2 linked regions of the Pontiella desulfatans genome follow. The protein of the gene in region 2 interacts with the protein of the main gene of each other region in a pairwise test. Links are inferred from orthologs where the notes say so. Each region holds a gene or a part of one and is shown on either strand. Other genes may lie near its edges. The genes, in order: rlmN and E9954_RS18950.

The links.
Region 1: the proteins of E9954_RS18950 (region 2) and rlmN interact in binary tests that used the Escherichia coli proteins (3 or more experiments, as listed by UniProt). The link is inferred for Pontiella desulfatans from one-to-one orthologs.

The regions. Positions count from the first base shown.
Region 1 is NZ_CAAHFG010000001.1:617,816-626,642, forward strand. What follows is about bases 3,318-6,266. They hold rlmN (23S rRNA (adenine(2503)-C(2))-methyltransferase RlmN), read left to right. Parts: upstream 3,318-4,238; coding sequence 4,239-5,294; downstream 5,295-6,266. Other genes in these bases: E9954_RS02355 (hypothetical protein), read left to right, coding at 3,318-3,689; E9954_RS02360 (TIGR00725 family protein), read right to left, coding at 3,693-4,169; E9954_RS02370 (autotransporter assembly complex protein TamA), read left to right, coding at 5,399-6,266. In the rest of the region: E9954_RS02350 (endo-1,4-beta-xylanase), read left to right, coding at 1-2,856; more of E9954_RS02355, read left to right, coding at 2,883-3,317; more of E9954_RS02370, read left to right, coding at 6,267-7,102; E9954_RS02375 (translocation/assembly module TamB domain-containing protein), read left to right, coding at 7,145-8,827.
Region 2 is NZ_CAAHFG010000002.1:786,305-795,182, reverse strand. The notes cover bases 3,236-6,235. They hold E9954_RS18950 (cell division protein FtsZ), read right to left. Parts: upstream 5,315-6,235; coding sequence 4,157-5,314; downstream 3,236-4,156. Other genes in these bases: ftsA (cell division protein FtsA), read right to left, coding at 5,307-6,235; E9954_RS18955 (MBL fold metallo-hydrolase), read left to right, coding at 3,462-4,085; E9954_RS18960 (hypothetical protein), read left to right, coding at 3,236-3,461. In the rest of the region: E9954_RS18975 (PulJ/GspJ family protein), read left to right, coding at 1-531; E9954_RS18970 (type II secretion system minor pseudopilin), read left to right, coding at 528-1,544; E9954_RS18965 (PilN domain-containing protein), read left to right, coding at 1,528-2,916; more of E9954_RS18960, read left to right, coding at 2,916-3,235; more of ftsA, read right to left, coding at 6,236-6,533; E9954_RS18940 (cell division protein FtsQ/DivIB), read right to left, coding at 6,546-7,385; E9954_RS18935 (D-alanine--D-alanine ligase), read right to left, coding at 7,413-8,306; E9954_RS18930 (nucleotidyltransferase family protein), read left to right, coding at 8,478-8,780; E9954_RS18925 (HepT-like ribonuclease domain-containing protein), read left to right, coding at 8,773-8,878. UniProt on the Escherichia coli protein: Essential cell division protein that forms a contractile ring structure (Z ring) at the future cell division site. The regulation of the ring assembly controls the timing and the location of cell division.

The sequences.
Region 1 (8,827 bases), on a different replicon or contig from region 2:
ACGACATCCACCTACAAGGAGCGGTTGCTTTCGATGTTCAATGCGGTTGGCCTGAATAATGGATTCAAGCCGCGCCTGACCGGAATCCATCCCTATTTGCCAGCCGTGAAAAGCTGGGCGGCGGCGAACGATCTGCCCATCCGCGGCCACCTGCTGATCTGGCCGGGCAACACCAACAACAACCATCTCACCTCGGCGGTGCTGGCCGATGTCGAAGCCGTGGAAGCTGCACTGACCAACGGATCGTCGCAGGCCGTGATCGATGGCCTGCGCGATGACTTGAAACTGACCATCAAAACAGAGATGGAGGCCTGGGCTTCCCAGCACGATGTCTACGAGTGGGATGTCATCAACGAACCATTGGGCAACCACCGTGTTCAGGATGCGCTGGACGACTATGATGTCATGGCGGACTGGTTTGAAATTGCCGAAAGCAACAAGGTTTCGGCGGACTGCAAGTTGCTCATCAATGAATACCAGATTATCTCCGCCATGAGCTCAAACCGCAGTGAGAATTCGTACATTAACCGTCGTGATGGCTATATGGCCGAAATTGACCGTCTAATCGCTAACAATGCGCCGCTTAATCGTATCGGCTTCCAAAGTCGCATCAAGCTGGAACGCCGCGAACCCCAGCTGATTTATGACCGTCTCGAAGAGTGGGGCAACGCCTACGGTCTGGAAATGGCCGGCACTGAATTCGAAGTGGTGGATTCCGATCCCGGGGATTGGATGGAATATATCTACACCGAGGAAGAGCGCTCACAGATTACCGAGGAGATGATGACGCAATATTTCAGTCATCCTCTCGTCACCGGATTCAATGCCTGGAATGCCATCAACGATGATACCGAAGCGCTGGTCGACTACGCTGGAAGACCCACCATCCATGGACTGGTTTGGTACTACCTCCACCGGATCCGCTTCAACACCGATGCCACCCTCGCTTCGGGTCTTGATGGCCGCACCGGCCTGCGCGCCTTCAAGGGCGAGTACGATATCACCGTGACCTATCAGGGGCAGGAATATGCCTCTGCCCTGTCCCTAACCAACGATGAATCGGTCGTCTTCAGTTTGGTTTCATCCGTAGCTGACGATCCGAACACCTCCGAGGTGGTCGATGCCTGGCACTACGACGGGCTGACGAATGGGGCAGGGCTGGCGCAGGGGGTCAGCACCGGCGTGGTGGGTGGTGTGTTCTTCAACAACAATGCTCTCGCGTCCATCGGGAACGGGACGGTGCGCTGGCGGTCCGATGGTGTTGCAGACAGCATGTACCAAGGCAAGGATAGCTCCTCCTACGACGGGGCAAGCAACGGCCTCTTCCAATTGTCGGTCGATTTCCTCGATGCCGACTTCACGGCGACATCCGCTTTGTCCAACGGAACCGGACGGGTGAATTATGGGATCAAGGACGGCAGTGGAAACGATGCCTACTTCCGCCTGACCTTTGTCAGCGGCGGAGGATCAAATGCCCAATACCGACTGGAGGTGAAGGACGCCCTCAACAACAATTTGAACGTGGCCTCTTTCTCCGGAACCACGCTGGATCATCTGGCGGTGCGTGCCGTCTACGATCTGGCTGCCAGCGGCTCCGCCGGATCATTCAAGGTCTACTATCGCAAGAACGGCGCCTCAGAGGTGCTGGCGCATACCGGCCAGCTGGTGGCCGGATTCGCGCTTGATCAATTGCGTGCCGTGGTGCAGACCTACAATGGTGGTGCCAACTGGGCCGCCGGCGACCAACTCTTTACCGACAACCTCGTGCTCCGCAAGCTCGGCGATCCGCCGCCGCCCCCCAGCGAAACCGTGATCGACGGCTGGTATTTCGACGGGCTGGCCAACGGGGCGGGGCTTTCCGAGGCGCTTAGCGTGGGGGCCGTGGGGGGCGCGGCCTTCGGGGACGATGCCATTGTTTCGATCTCGAACAATGCCACGCGCTGGGCGTGGGACGGCGCCGATCCCTCGGCATTCAAGACCACCGCGCCTTCGAGCCAGGCAGGCGCCACCTCCGGTTTGTTCCAGGTGGGCTGGGACTATGTCTCGGCCGACTTCGCCAACACGGATGCCGCCGATGGGTCGGCCAACATCGGCTTCGGCATCCGCTCCGAGGCCGACGGCAACCAGGATGCGGCCTTCCGCCTCCGCTACGACGGAACCGCCAACGAGTTCCTGCTGCAGCTCACCGATGCCAACGGCGCGAACCAGACCCTGGCCACCTTTGCCGGAAACCAACTCACCAATCTCAGCGTTCGCATGGTGCTCGATCTCGATAGCCGGGGTGCGGCCGGTTCTCTCAAGCTCTTCTACACACCGAATGGCGGCGGCGAAATGGCGGGCACGGTGGCCGGCATGCTGCACCCCTTGTTCCGGATCGACCTGCTGCGCTATGCCGTGCAGACCACCAACGGCGGAACGGCCTGGGCGCTTGGCGATGCGGCCATCACCGACAACCTCGTGTTCTCGTTGCTGACGGCCACCGCGACACCCGCATCGCTCTATGAAGATTGGCTGGCGGACTATCCTTCCGTTGGAAGCACCAACATCGAAGACAATCTTCTTTTCTATGCCTTCGGCGCCAATCCAACCAATCCGGCAACCACCGGCAACTGGCCGGAATACCAGGTCGTTGAGGGCGGGCTGGAGTATGTCCACTACGAGCGCAACGATGCCGAGGCGCGCGGTCTTGGCTATGTTGTCGAAACCACCGGCGACCTTTCCGGTTCCTGGACAAACGGCGGCTTCGTCTTCGTGGGTGCGGGCGGATCCGGTGCCGCGTTCAATGTTGTCACGAATCGGCTGCCGGTCGCAGCCGGCGCCGGCTTCATTCGCGTGAATGTCGAATACAACCCTTGATTTCAATAGAGAACAGGAGAAAAGCAATGAAGAGAAATACCGTGTTGTTGATGAGTGCCGCCATGGGGGCGCAGTGCGCAATGGCATCCATTACCACAACCTATTCAAACCTCGGCAACATGTCCGCAAGCGTTGGGGCATTAACCAATGCGCTGACCGTTGCGGCGGGCGATGTGGTTGTGATGGTGGGTGCAACCAACAAAAAGAAAAGCGTGAACAAGCTCACCTTCACCTCATCGGCGGGTACGTTCGTGGATCTGGATACGGCCACCCAGCTGGCCAACGATGCCAACCCAAACTCCTACCTGAGCTACTTGGTCATCGATACGGCCGGCACCTACGACTTTATCGGAACCACCGATGTGCTGGGCATGACCGCGACGGTGGGGGCCTACAAGCTGTCGGCCGACAGTGGCCTGATCGAACTCGCGGCCTACAATGCGAAAAGCTACAACATGGCGGTCGGAGAGTCGCGGTCGATCACCAATTTCATGGGGTGGGGGTCCAACGCCAATGCGGGCGACTACGACGGAATTGCAACCATCGGTGTTGGCTCCTCGCTGCGGGGAACGATTTCCAATACCGATTCGGTCGGCGGCTTTTTCCTGGACATCGATAAATCCGGCAAGCGTCTTGCCGGATATTCCGACCGCTCCGGCGAGGTCAACGTCAAGCATATCTGGGACATCACCAACGCCGATGCGGCCAATGCCGAGAGCGGGGGGATTTCCGGCGCGGCCTTCGCCGAGGTGATTCCGGAACCGGCAACCCTGGGATTCGTCGTTCTGAGCGGCGCGGCCATTCTGTTTATTCGCCGCCGGTTCATGGTTTAGGCGTTACGGCGTGCGCGCGAGCTGAAGCGCCAATTGAACGGCTTGCTTTGCCGATTCGGCAACGTGGATGCCGGGGTCGGGGTGGCCTTCGCGGGAGACCGTCCAGGTGTGGAGCCCGACGACGGGGACTTTGAGGCGCAGGGCGAAGGCGATTTCGGAGAGGGTGCCGTAGGCGCCGTGGACGGCGATGACGGCATCGCAGGAGCGAACGAGCAGGGCGTTGCGGTAGGCCCCGAGGTCGGTGGGGATGCCGATGTCGATGAATTCGTTGGCCGTGGTTTTGTCGGTGCCGGGCAGGATGCCGACGGTCTGGCCTCCGGCGGACTTGGCCCCTTCGGCGGCGGCGCGCATCATGCCGTCGAGCCCGCCGCAAAAGAGGATGGCCCCGGCTTTCGCGATTTCCTGGCCGACCTCCACGCCCAGCCGGTATTGCTCTTCGGTGGTCGTGTGCGGCCCCAGCACTCCAAGGTGAATTTTCATAAAACGCAGTTTATTGTTTCAAGTTTCAGGTTTCAAGTTTCCTTCGTTTCTGCCTTACTCCGCCGCGTTATGGAAACAGGCGAAAAACAATTCATCCACGGCATCTTTCTTTCCGAGCTGGAGGAGTGGATCGTGGCGGCGGGCGAGAAAAAGTTCCGCGCGAAGCAGATCTGGCAGTGGCTCTACCACCACGAGGTGCAGGGCTGGGGCGAAATGAAGAACATTCCGCAGGCGTTGCGCGACAGGCTGGAGGCCGCCTTTGTCTTCCAGGCCTTGGAAAAGGTGGAGGTGCAGGAGTCGAGCACCGGCACCCGCAAGATCTTGAGCCGGCTGGTGGATGGCGAGCTGATCGAGGAGGTGCTCATTCCCGCGCCCGACCGCCGCACGGTTTGCGTGTCGAGCCAGGTGGGTTGCATGTTTGGCTGCGCCTTTTGCGCCAGCGGGCAGCTGGGCGTGAAGCGCAACCTGAAGGCCGGCGAGATCGTCGGCGAGGCGCTGGCCGCCCAGCGCGAATATGGCGACCGCATCACCAACCTGGTTTTCATGGGGATCGGCGAGCCGTTCGATAACTACGACGAAGTCATGCGGGCCGTCCGCATCCTCAACGATCCCGACGGCTTCTGCCTGGGTGCGCGCCGCATCACCATCAGCACCTGCGGGGTGGTGCCGGGCATCCAGCGGCTGGAAAACGAGGGCTTGCAGGTGGAGCTCTCGGTTTCGTTGCATGCGCCATCGGAAACGGTTCGCGATTCGCTCATGCCGGTGAACCAGTCGTGGCCGCTCGAGGAACTCATGGAGGTTTGCCGCCTCTATACCCGGAACACCAAGCGCATCATCACCTTCGAATACACCATGATCCGCGATGTGAACGACTCGCAAGAGGACTGCCGCGAGCTGATCGGATTGCTCACGAAATTCCCGTGCCGCGTGAACCTGATCCCGCTCAGCGAGATCGAGGAATACGAAGGAAAAACCTCCGCGCGGGAAACGGTTGAGTATTTCATCAAGCAACTCGAACGGGCCGGCATCAATACCACCGTCCGCTGGTCGAAGGGCGTGGATGTCAACGCCGCATGCGGCCAGCTGCGCAGTAAATCGATGGGAAAGAGTTTGCGGGATTCGTAGACCTTGCGCCTGGAATTTCATACCTTGTTCGCGTGGTTATGAGATGGCTCCTCCATAGAATCGTTGTCGCGGCGTGCGTGCTGGCATGCGCCGGATGCGCTTCCATGAAAACGGACGACGAAGGGATCGTCTACAAGGTCAAGATCAAGGGGGCCAAGGACGGCACGGTGAAGAAGGCCATCAAGGAAACCGCCATGACCGTCACGATGCGCAGGCGTCCTCCTTCGACCGTCGGCCAGTTGCGCCACCGCATGGAAAAGGATATTACCCGCATCGAAACCATCCTCGAATCGCGCGGCTACTATGACGGCAAGGTGACGATGGATCTCGATGTGGAGGAGAGTCCGCCACGCGTCTACATCCGGGTGGACCAAGGCGAGCAATACCGCTTCCGCAACGTCGAGTTGCGTTTTTCGGGGGAACCGGACGAACTGTTGCAGAAGATCAAGCCAATGGTGCGCCGGAAAAACCGGGTGGTGGCGGCCAACGTGTTCGGGGAGCAGCAGCGCATCCTGGATTTGATGAAGCGCCGGGGCTACCCGTTCCCCAAGCTGGCGCGGCGCACCATCGCGGTGGATCGTGAAAACAAAAAGGTCGATCTGTTGCTGGAGTTCGATCCCGGCCTGCTGGCCTATTTCGGCCCGGTGGTGGTTGAGGGGTTGGAAAGCCTGGAACCCAAATATATCCACCGCCAGGTTCCCTGGCGGGAGGGGCGCCGCTACGACGACAAGGATGTCCACGATTTCGAAACCAAGCTGCTCGGTAGCGGCTTGTTCGGTTCGGCGCGCGTTTCCCCGCAACAGCCCTCCGCCGAGACCAATGCCATTCCCATCCGGGTGGCCGTGAACGAGCGCGACCAACGAACCATCCGGCTGGGCGTGAACTATTCCGATATCGGCCCTGGCGGCCGGATCTATTGGGAGCACCGCAATGTCTTTGGCGGCGGCGAGCGGCTGGAATCGTCCCTGGGCTGGAACCCCATCGAGACCGAGCTGGAAGGCAAGCTGACCCGTTCCGGCTTTCTCGATGCCAACCAGTCGTTGGTTCTGGATATCACGGCAACCATCGAAACCCCGGATGCCTACGATGCCGAAAAGGTTCGCGCCGGCGGCATGGTGCTGCGCGATTTCACCGCCAAGATCCAGGGCGGTCTTGGCCTGGGATACTCGTTCTCCAAGGTGGAGCAGTTCGACTTGGTTGATCGCTATGCCTACGTGCTCTTTCCCTTGCAGGCGGTGTTCGACTATCGCGACGACCGGCTGAACCCCATGCGCGGCCACCAGCTGTTCGGCCGGTCAACCTGGTTCGAGGACACCCATGGGAACGACTCGTTCCTCAAGACCTATCTCGAGGGCCGCGACTACTTCCTGCTCTGGGACAAATACCGCCTGTCGAGCGCGCTGCGCCTAACCCTCGGAAGCATCGATGGCGGAGCGATTGATTCGGTGCCGGCCGACGAACGCTACTATGCCGGCGGCGGCGGCTCCATCCGCGGCTACGAATACCAGGCGGTCGGTCCCAAGCTGGACGGCACCCCGACCGGCGGCGACAAGCTGCTGGAGTTTTCGGCGGAGCTGCGCATGCAGCCCGGCAACCGGTTGGGCTATGTGGTCTTCATCGACGGCGGCACGGTCTACAACGATCTGCTGCACGACGAAAACCGGTCGTTGCGCTACGGTGCCGGAATCGGCTTGCGCTGGTTCACCACCATCGGCCCCTTGCGCGCCGACATGGCCTATCCGCTCAATGCCGACGATTCGCAGGTTGAACGCGTACAGTTCTACATTAGTTTGGGGCAGGCCTTTTAGAATGACGAATAACGAACAGGGAATGTCGAATTCCGAAGTGCGATGAAGAAACGAATATCCAGGCTATTGAAGCTGTTGCTGCTTCTGGCGTTGTTGCCGGTGCTCCTGTTCGCCTTGATCCAGACGCCGCCGGGCAAGACGGCGGTGGCCTCTGCGTTGTCGAAGCTGTTGAGTTCGCCGGATCATCTGGATGTCCGGATCGGGGGGATCACCGGATGGATCCCCGGCGATCTGAACATCGCCGAATTCGAAATCGGCGATGGGCACGGGGTGTGGCTTTCCGCCCGCAACCTGCATTGCCGCTGGATGATCCGCGAGCTGCTGGACGAGCGCATCCGGTTTGCCCGGCTCGGGGCGGAGGAAATCGTGCTGCACCGGTTCCCTAAATCCGGTGGCCGCCCGGTGGCCGGGCCGCGGGAACGAACCGAGTTCCAGCCGTATGAAATGCATTTGGACGGGCTCAATATCAAGCGCTTCAGGCTGGAACGCGGCGTGGCCGGAATTCCATTGGAATACACCGTGCACTCCGGAGGCATTGCCTATCTTTCTTCGGGCCGGTTGAATGGTGAGCTGATGGTCGGTGGCGATGCCGAAGGGCGGGTGGAACTCGATGCCCTGCTGACCGGATGTGCGGAGGACAACCTGGGGATCAAGGTTGCGCTGCAGCAGATGTCGAATCCAACCTTTGGGCTCGATGGATTGTCGGGACAGGGCTCGGCCACCATCAATGCACAAGGTGTCGAGGCGCGGATTGAGGCCGATGTGGGCGAGGCCGGCCGGCTCGGGCGAATCTCGACGATGCTGCAGTTTGCCGGCAGCAACTTGCGCCTCCGGCAGTTTGAATTCATCCATACGGACTATTCCGCCATCGGCGAGCTGGCGCTGGCGTTCTCGCCCGGGCTGATCGATGTGTCGCTCGATTCCTCGTTCACCGATGCCAGCACCAACCACTACGGAATCCACGGCCTGGTTGCGGTTTCGACGAGCAACGGAACCTGGGGGGTGGATGTTGGAACGCTGGAAATCGAGGGGTGGAATGCCGTGGCCTTTACCTTGGCCGGCACCGTGGATCCGGAACAGGTCTCGCTAAGTGGCGCCTTGAAGGAGTTCGATGTTGCCCTGCTGCCGATCGCCGGTAGCTCCAACTTTACCGGAACGGTGCGGGGCGATATTTCGGTGACGGGATCGTTGGCAGATCCCTCCGTCGTTGCCGGCGTGCGGGTGGAGGGATTTTCCAGTGCGCAGGAGGCGCTCGATGAACTTCCGGAGCTCGACTTCGGCATCAACGCCGGTGTGAAGGATGGCCGGCTGTTCGCTGACACCACGTTGACGAACTATGCCAGCGGGCACTTTGCCGCAAGCGCTGCCATTCCGTGTGGTTTTTCCATTGCGCCGTTCCACTTCAAACCATCCCTCCGCGCGGCCGACGCCCGCGTGGAAGCCGACCTGGATCTGGGCATCTTTAACCAGCTGGCCATGTTCCAGAACCAGTTGATCGGGGGATTGCTCACCACCGAAATAACCTATTCCAACCAGACGCCCAATGGATATCTCTGGATCGCGGATGGCCGCTACGAGCACTATGACTGGGGCATCCTTTTCCGCGATTTCGATGCCGGCTTCAATGCTGTTCCGGGGGGCTTCGAGGTTGGCCATGCCATCGCCACCGACGGGGCCTCGGGGGCGGTTGGAATGGAAGGCGGTCTGGGCAAGGGAGGGCTTGAT
Region 2 (8,878 bases):
TACGCCTTCAAGTTCGACAAAGGCTCGTCCGGCGGCCTGCCGGCCGACATGATCAGCTTCGTGACCTCCAGCTCCGCCTTCATGCCGGCCGACTCGCCCTTTGCGGAAGGGCCGCACCGGGTTAAACTCTACATCGACGACGAGGGGGGCGAACAGGCCCTGTTTGCCGTGGCCATGCCGGCCATCGCCGACGACGAGGAGTTCGAGGATGAATACGACGTCGACCCCATCCTCGTCTCCCGCGTTATCCAAGGGCTGGAAATCATGTTCTGGGACGAGGAGTCCGAGGACTGGACGGAGGAATGGGAACCGGAAAACTCCATCCCCGAGCGGATCCTGCTGACGATCTTCGTGGCATCCTCCGATGAAAAGGAGGAACCCATCGAATTTTCCCGCACGGTCGAAATTCCGGTGGCCAAATCGGTCAAGGAAAAGCTTGCGGGCCCCTCCATCACATCTGGCAACTCAGGCACCACCTCCACCTCCGGAGGCGCCAAAAACACCACCATCATCAACTCGAACAAACGATGACGAACCCTCGCTCCAACCGAAAAAAGGAAGGCGCCGCGCTACTGGTGGCGCTTTGGGTGCTCATCATCCTTTCGCTGATCGTAGGTTCGTTTGCGTTCGAGGTGCAGCTGGAGGCCATGCTGGTTTCGCACAAGCGCAAGAAATACCGGGCCGAAATGATGGCCCGCTCCGGCCTTGAATATGGCCGAGCCCTGCTCGACGCGCACAAAGACGCCAAGGAGATGGAAATCGAGGACATGGACGAGGACAAGGACGGTTTCATGCAGGCCGCCCTCTACATCCAGCGCGGCCTCCCCGCCCCGTCCACCATTGAATTCGAAGATGGCGGCAAGTTTACCGTCACCGTCGAACCGGCGGAAAACGGCCGCAACGTCAACCTGCTGACGCGCGAACAATGGATGGATATGCTCGAGTTCGCCAATGTCCCCTCCTCCGACTGGGATGCCATGATCGACTGCCTCGAGGACTGGAAGGACGAAAACGACCTGCATGGCCTCAACGGCGCCGAGTCGGACGACGAGTTCTACGAGGAACGGGGCTATCCCGTGAAAAACGGCCCGCTCGACAGCGTCGAGGAGCTGCTGCTCATCAAGAACTGGGGGCCGGACATCCTCTATGGCCGCTCCGCCGACGAGGAGGGCGACGAAATCATCGGCATCGCCGACAAGCTGACGGTCTGGGGCGACGGCAAGGTGAACCTGAATTCGGCCACGGCCGATGTCTTGCTAAGCTACTCCGAATACGAGGATTGGGAGCTTGAAAGCGTGTTCGAGGCCCGCATGGGCGAGGATGGCGAGAAAGACACGCTCGACGATGGCATCAAGAGCCTCGGCGACGTGGGGGCCGATGGAAACAAATTTAAATTGCAAAGTACTTTCGTAAAGGTAACGTCTGTTGGAGATATATTCGGCAACCAATACCAGATCGAGTGCATTGTTGCGCTCAAAGACAAGGACTCGGTAGTGGTCTATTGGAACGAAGGACCGGTCAAGAACAATGCGAATACGCGATAAGATCATCACAGCAGCATGCCGCACCCCGGACGGCATCGAATGGACCACCCTGAAGATCAAGCAGGATGGCAACGAACTCGTTGAGCAACGCGCGCACGCCGTTGCCCTCCCCGAGGAAAACCTGGAAGAGTCGATTGCGGCCATCCAACTGCCCGAGCAGCTCATCGAGCATCTCGCTGGCGATGTTACCGCGGCGCTGCGCACCTCCGAGCTGCTCATGCGCACCATGGAGTTCCCCACCTCCGATCCTTCCGAAATCGCCAACATGGTCGGCTTCCAGATCGACAAGGTTTCCCCCTTCCCCATCGACCAGCTTGCGATTGCCCACGAAATCCTGCGAGACAACGGCGAAAGTGCCGACGTCCTGATGGCCGGCGCCAAACGCGCGTGCATCGATGCCATCGGAGACACCTTCGAGAAAAAAGGGGTGCGCATCCACAGCATCGACGCCCGGATCCTCGGCTGGCTCGAGCTCCTGCGGGGCAAGGAACAATTGCGGGATCGCGGATGCGAAATCCTGATCATCGACGATCAAATCGATTTTTCCCTCACCGTCATGAACGAGGGCATCCCCATCGCCTTCCGCTCGCTCCAGGAGGATACCGGCGACATGAACGTGGTCGAGGAACTCGTCTACGAGATCGGCTACACCCTCACCATGCTCGATACCGAACACGAACTGGAAACGCCATCGGTTATCCAGTTCTGGAGCTTTGGCGAGATTCCCGACGCACTCCTCACCAAGCTGTCGGAAAAGTCGGGCATCCGGGTGGAGCACCACGATCTCGGGATGCTCCCCCCGCTGTCCCAAGGCATCGTCGAGCGCGCCCTGCACGCCGAAAACCGCATCGAGCTGATCCCGCGCGAATGGATCGAGCACGAACAGCGCAAGCAACTGCGCAAGAAATTCACCATCATTTCGGCCGGCATCGCCGCCATTTGGGTGATGGTGCTGCTGGTGTTCTTCGGCATCTACAAGGTGCGCGACGTACAGCTCGCCGGCATCCAGGCCGATGCCGAGGCGATCCGCCCGGCGGCGGAACAAGCCTTGCAAAACCGGCAAAAGCTCCAGGCGCTCAAGGAATACACCGACCGCTCCGACTCCTCGCTTGAGACCCTGCGCGAAGTCACCCGCCTGCTCCCGATCGGCGACATTGAATTCGTGAGCTTCAACTACACCAAGGGCAAGGCCATCTCCCTTCGCGGCACCGCCCGCAGCGACGACCTGGCCAACGACTATTTCTCCGCGCTGAACAAGTCGGCCCTGTTCGACGGCACCAAGGATGTTTCGGTCAGCACCAAAACGACGAAGGGCGTCAGGCGCGCAGTGTACTCCGTGACCCTCCCCTTCCCGACGAAGGAGGCCGAATAATGAAGATTTCCCAACGCGAAATGATCCTGGGCGTTGCGACGCTCGCCGCAGGGCTGGCTTGGCTGACCTGGTACATCGTCAGCAACAAGATGGACGAATACAAGGCCAAGGCGACCGAGATTGAAAAACTGGAACGGCAGATCAGCTTCAACCAGAAGGCGATCAAGATGCAGGAAGACTGGCTCGGCGAATTGAACGAGCTGCAGAAAGGCCTGCGCGTGTTCGACACCAAGCAAAAGTCGGTTGCGCCCGAGCTGATGAAAACGATCAAGCAAATCTCCGACAAGCACGGCATGGACATCACCCGCAACCAGCCCCGCAGCGAGAAACCCATTGGCGACCTCTTCGAGCTGGCCATCAACTGCACGTGGCAGAGCGACCTGGAAGCCATGGTCGATTTCCTGGCGGAGCTCCAGCAGCAAGGCGTTCGCTACGATGTGCGCACCCTCAACGTGAAGCCCGTGGGCAACAACACCGGCAAGCTCGGCGGCAACATGCTGATTCACTGCGCCTATACCAAAAAGCCGAACGCGGGGAAAAAATAGATGCATATCGAGGCCATTCCCACCGGCGCCTTCCAGGAAATCTGCTACATCGTCCACAACGACGCGAAGCAGGCCATTGTGCTCGACCCCGGCGATGACGCGGAGGTGATTGAGCAGCGCCTGGGCAAGCTCGGGCTTACCGTTGCCGCCTATGTCTGCACCCACGCCCATGCCGACCACATCAACGCCTTGGCCGCGCTGCATGCCAACTTGCCGGCCCCGGTGGCCATGCATTCCAACGACTGGGCCTGGGCCTTCGATTCCGCGAACCAGATCGCCCCCTACTATCCCGTCCCGGCGCGCCCCCGAATCGACACCCCCATGCCGCTCGAAAGCGCGAAGGATTGGGAGTTTTCCGGCATCCGGTTCCAGTGCATCGAGACCCCCGGCCATACCCCCGGAGGCTGCTGCATCCTGTTTCCGGAGCCCGGAATCCTGATTGCCGGCGACACGCTTTTCAAGGGATCATGCGGCCGCACCGACCTGCCGGGCGGGAACCCGCGCCAGCTCAAGGAATCGCTCAACAAGCTCAAGCAGCTGCCCGACGACGTGCTCGTTTTCCCCGGACACGGCGAAGACACCACCATCGGCACCGAGCGCGCCACCAATTTCTTTATGCAATAGATGGAGGGCCCGGTTCCACCCGGGCCACCGCTCGACTGGTTTAGGGCGGGGTGGAACCCGCCCCTCCAACCCTACCTCGGCAACTTGATGTCGCGGCGGATATAGGCGGGGACGTCGAGATCCTGGTTGTTATGGATGGTTGGATCGACGTAGGTGAATTCGCCCTTCCCGGCGGTTTCGAGCGGAAGCTCGCCCTGTTGCAGACCCTGGCGCCGGTTGAAGCTGAAGCCCATCTGCCGGTTGGCATCGTCCACCAGCGGCTCCTTCCAGTGCTCGGCCACCAGTGCGATGGCGGAAATGCGCCCTTCGAAAGCAGGGTCGACCACAACGCCGAAATTCAGCCAGATCTCCTCCGGCAGCAACTCCTGCAAACGGTTCATCACCGCTTCGATTTCACTCAGCTTCAGGTCGTGCCCGCCGGTGAGGCTAACCACAACCCCTTCGGACGCCTCCAGCAGCTTGCCCTTGTTGAGCAACCGATGCTTGGCCAACCCTTCCGCAACCCGCGTCGCCCGGGTGTCGCCGGAGCCTTCCGCGCTGGCGAAATGGCAATAGCCATCGCAGTTGCGCAACATGGTGTGCAGGCAGGAAAAGTCCAGACCGCAGACGCCGTTTTTCGTCAACAAGCGCCAGATCCCGCAGATGCCGTCCATCATCACCTGATGGCTGCGGGCATAGGCTTGCTCGGCCGGAAGCTCGGCATCGGACCGGTCGACCAACCGTTCGTTGGAAATACGGATGATGGCGTCGGCATGGGTTCGGATTCGCTTCAGCGCCTCCTCCGCAACCCGGGCGACTTTACGGCCTTCGAAGGCGAAAGGCATGCCCGCCATCACCAACACGAGCGAACCGGCCTCGCGCGCGATCCGGGTTATGACCGGCACGGCGCCGGAACCGGTTCCCCCTCCAAGCCCGGTCACGATGACCAGCAGATCCACCAGCCGCAGCTGGTTCCGGATGCTGGAGGAATCCTTTTCAATCGACTGGCGACCGAGTTCAACGTCGCCACCGGAACTGAAGCCGCGGGTAACGGTTGCCCCGACGTGGATCACGCGATCCATCGAGGTGGCTTCCAGCACCTTCGTGTCGGTATCGATCACCACGGCATCCAGGCCCGGGTTGAGTTGGCGCATGGCGGCAACAGCCCGCACACCGCTGCTGCCGACCCCCATCACCAACATGCGGGGCGCGGCGATGCCGCGGCCATCAGCCTTGGCGGGCTCACTCATGGGCACCTCCCCAGAACAGCTGCAGCAACCGCTTGCCCAGCGGCGGTTTTTCTTCGACGGTCCGCAGGGAGGCGGCATAGCGGATGGCCCCGACATGGCAGGCATAGAGCGGCGCCTCCTTCGCGGAGGAGAGCCCGTGGACATCGGACGGTTTCCCGTACATGCAGGGAACGTTGAAAACCTTTTGCCCAAGATCGCGCGCCCCATTGAGGAAGGCGCCGCCGCCCACCAGCAGCACGCCGGCGCTGAGCGGAACATTCGGGCACTGAAGATCCACCTGCTCCTTCACGAGGGTGAAGATTTCCTCCATGCGGGCGTTGATGATCGTGTTGAGCGTCACCGCACGGACCATCTTCCCGCCAAATCCCTGCGTTGAGCTCGGAATGGAAATATTGTGGTCGCGCTCCATCAGGTTGGTCAGGGCGCTGCCGTCCTTCTTCTTGACGCTCTCGGCGGCGGCCAGGGGAATCTGCAAGCCCACGGCAATATCGTTGCTCACGTGGTCGCCCCCGACCGCGAAGGAACCGGCCGCCTGGAGGAAGCCGTCGTGATAGAGGGCAAAGTCGGTGGTGCCCCCGCCGATATCGATGACGAGCACCCCGGCTTTCTTCTGCTCGTCGTTCACCACGGCGATGGCGGAGCAAAGGCCGCTGAAGACGGCATCGGAACAGGTGATCGGCACATCGTCGACAATCTTCCGGAAGTTATCGACCGCGCTCCGCTTGCCATGGATCGTGAGCATGTCGACGCGCAGTTCCTCGCCGGCCATTCCGATGGGGTTGGTGACGTTCATGGAGTCGTCGATCTGGAAATATTGCTGCAAGGTATGCAGCTTCATGCGGTTTTCGGGAAGCGCCACCTTGCGGGCCAGCTCGACGACTTCGTCGACGTCCTCCTCAACAACCTCGGCCAGCTGGTTATCGGACGGATCGACCAACTTGTGCATGCCGGTGCTTTTCTTGGCGAGCGCCTGCCCGCCGGAGGTGACGAGCATGATCGACTGGATCCCCTTGCGGCGGTTTTCCTCGGCCGCCTTGATGGCCTTGCGGACACAGGCGATCGCGTCGTCGCGGTTGATGATTTCGCCCTTGCGGATGCCGCGCGACTCGGCTTCGCCAATCCCGACGACCGACACAAAACCGTCATCGCGCAGCTCCCCCACGATTACGCGGACGGTGCTGGTTCCGATTTCCAAAACTGCCGTAGCTTCGAGCGCCATGCTTCTCCAAGATCAATAGTAGGTTACAGGCACCTTGGCCGTATCGAGGGTGACATCGACGGTCTTCACCTTCAGCCCCCGGCCGGTTTCGATCTTGATGACCGAGGCGAGCTTATGGAGACGGGGCTCGAGCGAGAAGCGCGGGATTTTTGCGCGCACGCCGTTTTTCAGGTAGAGGTAGACATAGTCGGAATACTGCAGGTCGATGCTTTCCAGCGGAACAAAGGTGTGCAGATAGGTGCTGCTTTCGCACATCGCAACGATCTTCAACGCGGTTTCCACATCGCTATGGCTGGCCGGCTGCCCCAGCCCCAGGTCGATGTCGAGCCCCTTGATGACCGGTAGCGTCGCCAGCTTGCGCCGATGCGGCATCACATACCCGTAGCGATCCACCATGAACGGGTACCGGGTGGCCTGGCGACCGATGATCTGCGCCACCGGCACGCGCTCCTTGACCTTGACAATCATCGTGTTCGGCAACTTGCGCTCAAGGTAGACCGACTCGATCATCGAAACCTCCAGCAACTTGCCTTCGATCTCCTTGAAGCTGCATTCGAACAGGTTCATGCCCTCGCTCAGGCCGGACATCTCGCGGATGTATTCCTCCGTCAGCTTGCCATTGCAGGAAATCAGCAGGTTCTGGATTTCGAAACGCTGGTTTTCGGCATAGAGCTTGCGGTTGACCCAACGGAAGCCCATCACGACCCCAACAAGCAGGGCCAGCAGCAGGCAGCAGGCAATCGTCAGCACCACCGTGCGCTGGGCCATCAGCGCCGACCCGCCACCGCCGCGCTTTTTCGCCCGCACATACTGTGCTTTTTTTCGTGTTGTCGTCTTCTTCCGCGCGGCCATTCCTACACCCTTGAATCAATCGCAACACTATAGATGAGCCCATTCCATGATTCGACAACAAAGCTTGGAAAAACCGATTCCGGCGGCTTGCGCGGCCTTGGGCAGGAGGCTGGTGGCGGTGAAACCGGGGATGGCGTTGAGCTCGAGCACGTAGGGCTTGTTTTCGGGCGAGAGGCGGAAATCGACGCGGCCGAAGCCCTCGGCCCCGAGGCAGTCGAACGTTCGGAGGGCGATGGACTGCAGCTCGGCTGCCAGATCGGGATCGAGCTCGGCGGGACAGACGTAGGTGGTGTCGCCGGTAATGTATTTGGCCTTGAAGTCGTACCACGGGGTCTTGGGCTTGATTTCAACCACCGGCAGCACCTGGCCATCGACCACGCCGACGGTCAGCTCGCGTCCGGGAATATATTCCTCGACCAGCACGTCGGCGGAATATTGCGCGGCATCGGCAAAGGCGGCGCCCCACTGCTCCTCTTCGAAAACCAGATGGCACCCGACGCTCGAACCTTCGCGCGGCGGCTTGACCACGAGCGGTACGGGGAGGGTGCGGGCGGCCGACTTGGTGATGACTTCACCTTTTGCGACAGGAATACCGTTGGCGATTAGGCACTCGCGCGTCAGAACCTTATCGAACGAAACCCGGCTGGATTCGGCGCCGGAACCGGTGAAGGGCATGCCGAGATCAACCAACCGCTGCTGGATTTCGCCGTCTTCGCCAAACTGGCCATGCAGGGCAATAAAGACCGCCTCGATGCCGGCGGGAAGCGAGAAATCCTTGGTTTCAATGTCGATCTCGCTGACGTCGTAGCCGCCGTCGCGCAAGCCCTGCGCGATCGCCGCGCCGGACTTCAACGACACCTCGCGCTCCGAAGAGATCCCGCCCTTCAAGACTGCCACCTTGTTAAATCGTCTGTCCGCCATTTGTTATTCCTTTGCCAGATTCTGTTTCGTGGCATCAATATGCCCCTTTTATGAAAGCGGTGTCGAGGTTCAGCTTGCGAAAGCCTGCAGCCCGATCCATCCGGCAAGGAATCGGGAAAAAACCTCAACGAAAGCATAGACCCACCATTCCATTGCGGGTACTCTCGGACCATGCAAAACAAACAGGACATGATCGAACTACTGAGAGGATTATTGCCCGAACTTCGTGGAGAATTCGGCGTAAAATCGCTGGGCATCTTTGGTTCGTTTTCGTCCGGGACTTCTTCGGACGAAAGCGACCTGGATGTCCTTGTAGAGTTCGATAAACCTATTGGCCTGCGATTCGTGGAGTTTGCTGAAAAACTGGAGAATTCGGTAAACCGATCAATCGATATCCTCACGCCTGAAGGATTGCGCAGCATACGCCAACCGGAAATCATCAAAAGCATCGAAAATTCCGTCACCTATGTCTAAACGATCCCTGCGAACCTCTTTACTGGATATGGTTGAAGCCGCAGAACGGGCAATTCAATATTGCGATGGCATGCATTACGATGCCTTTCTTCGCGATC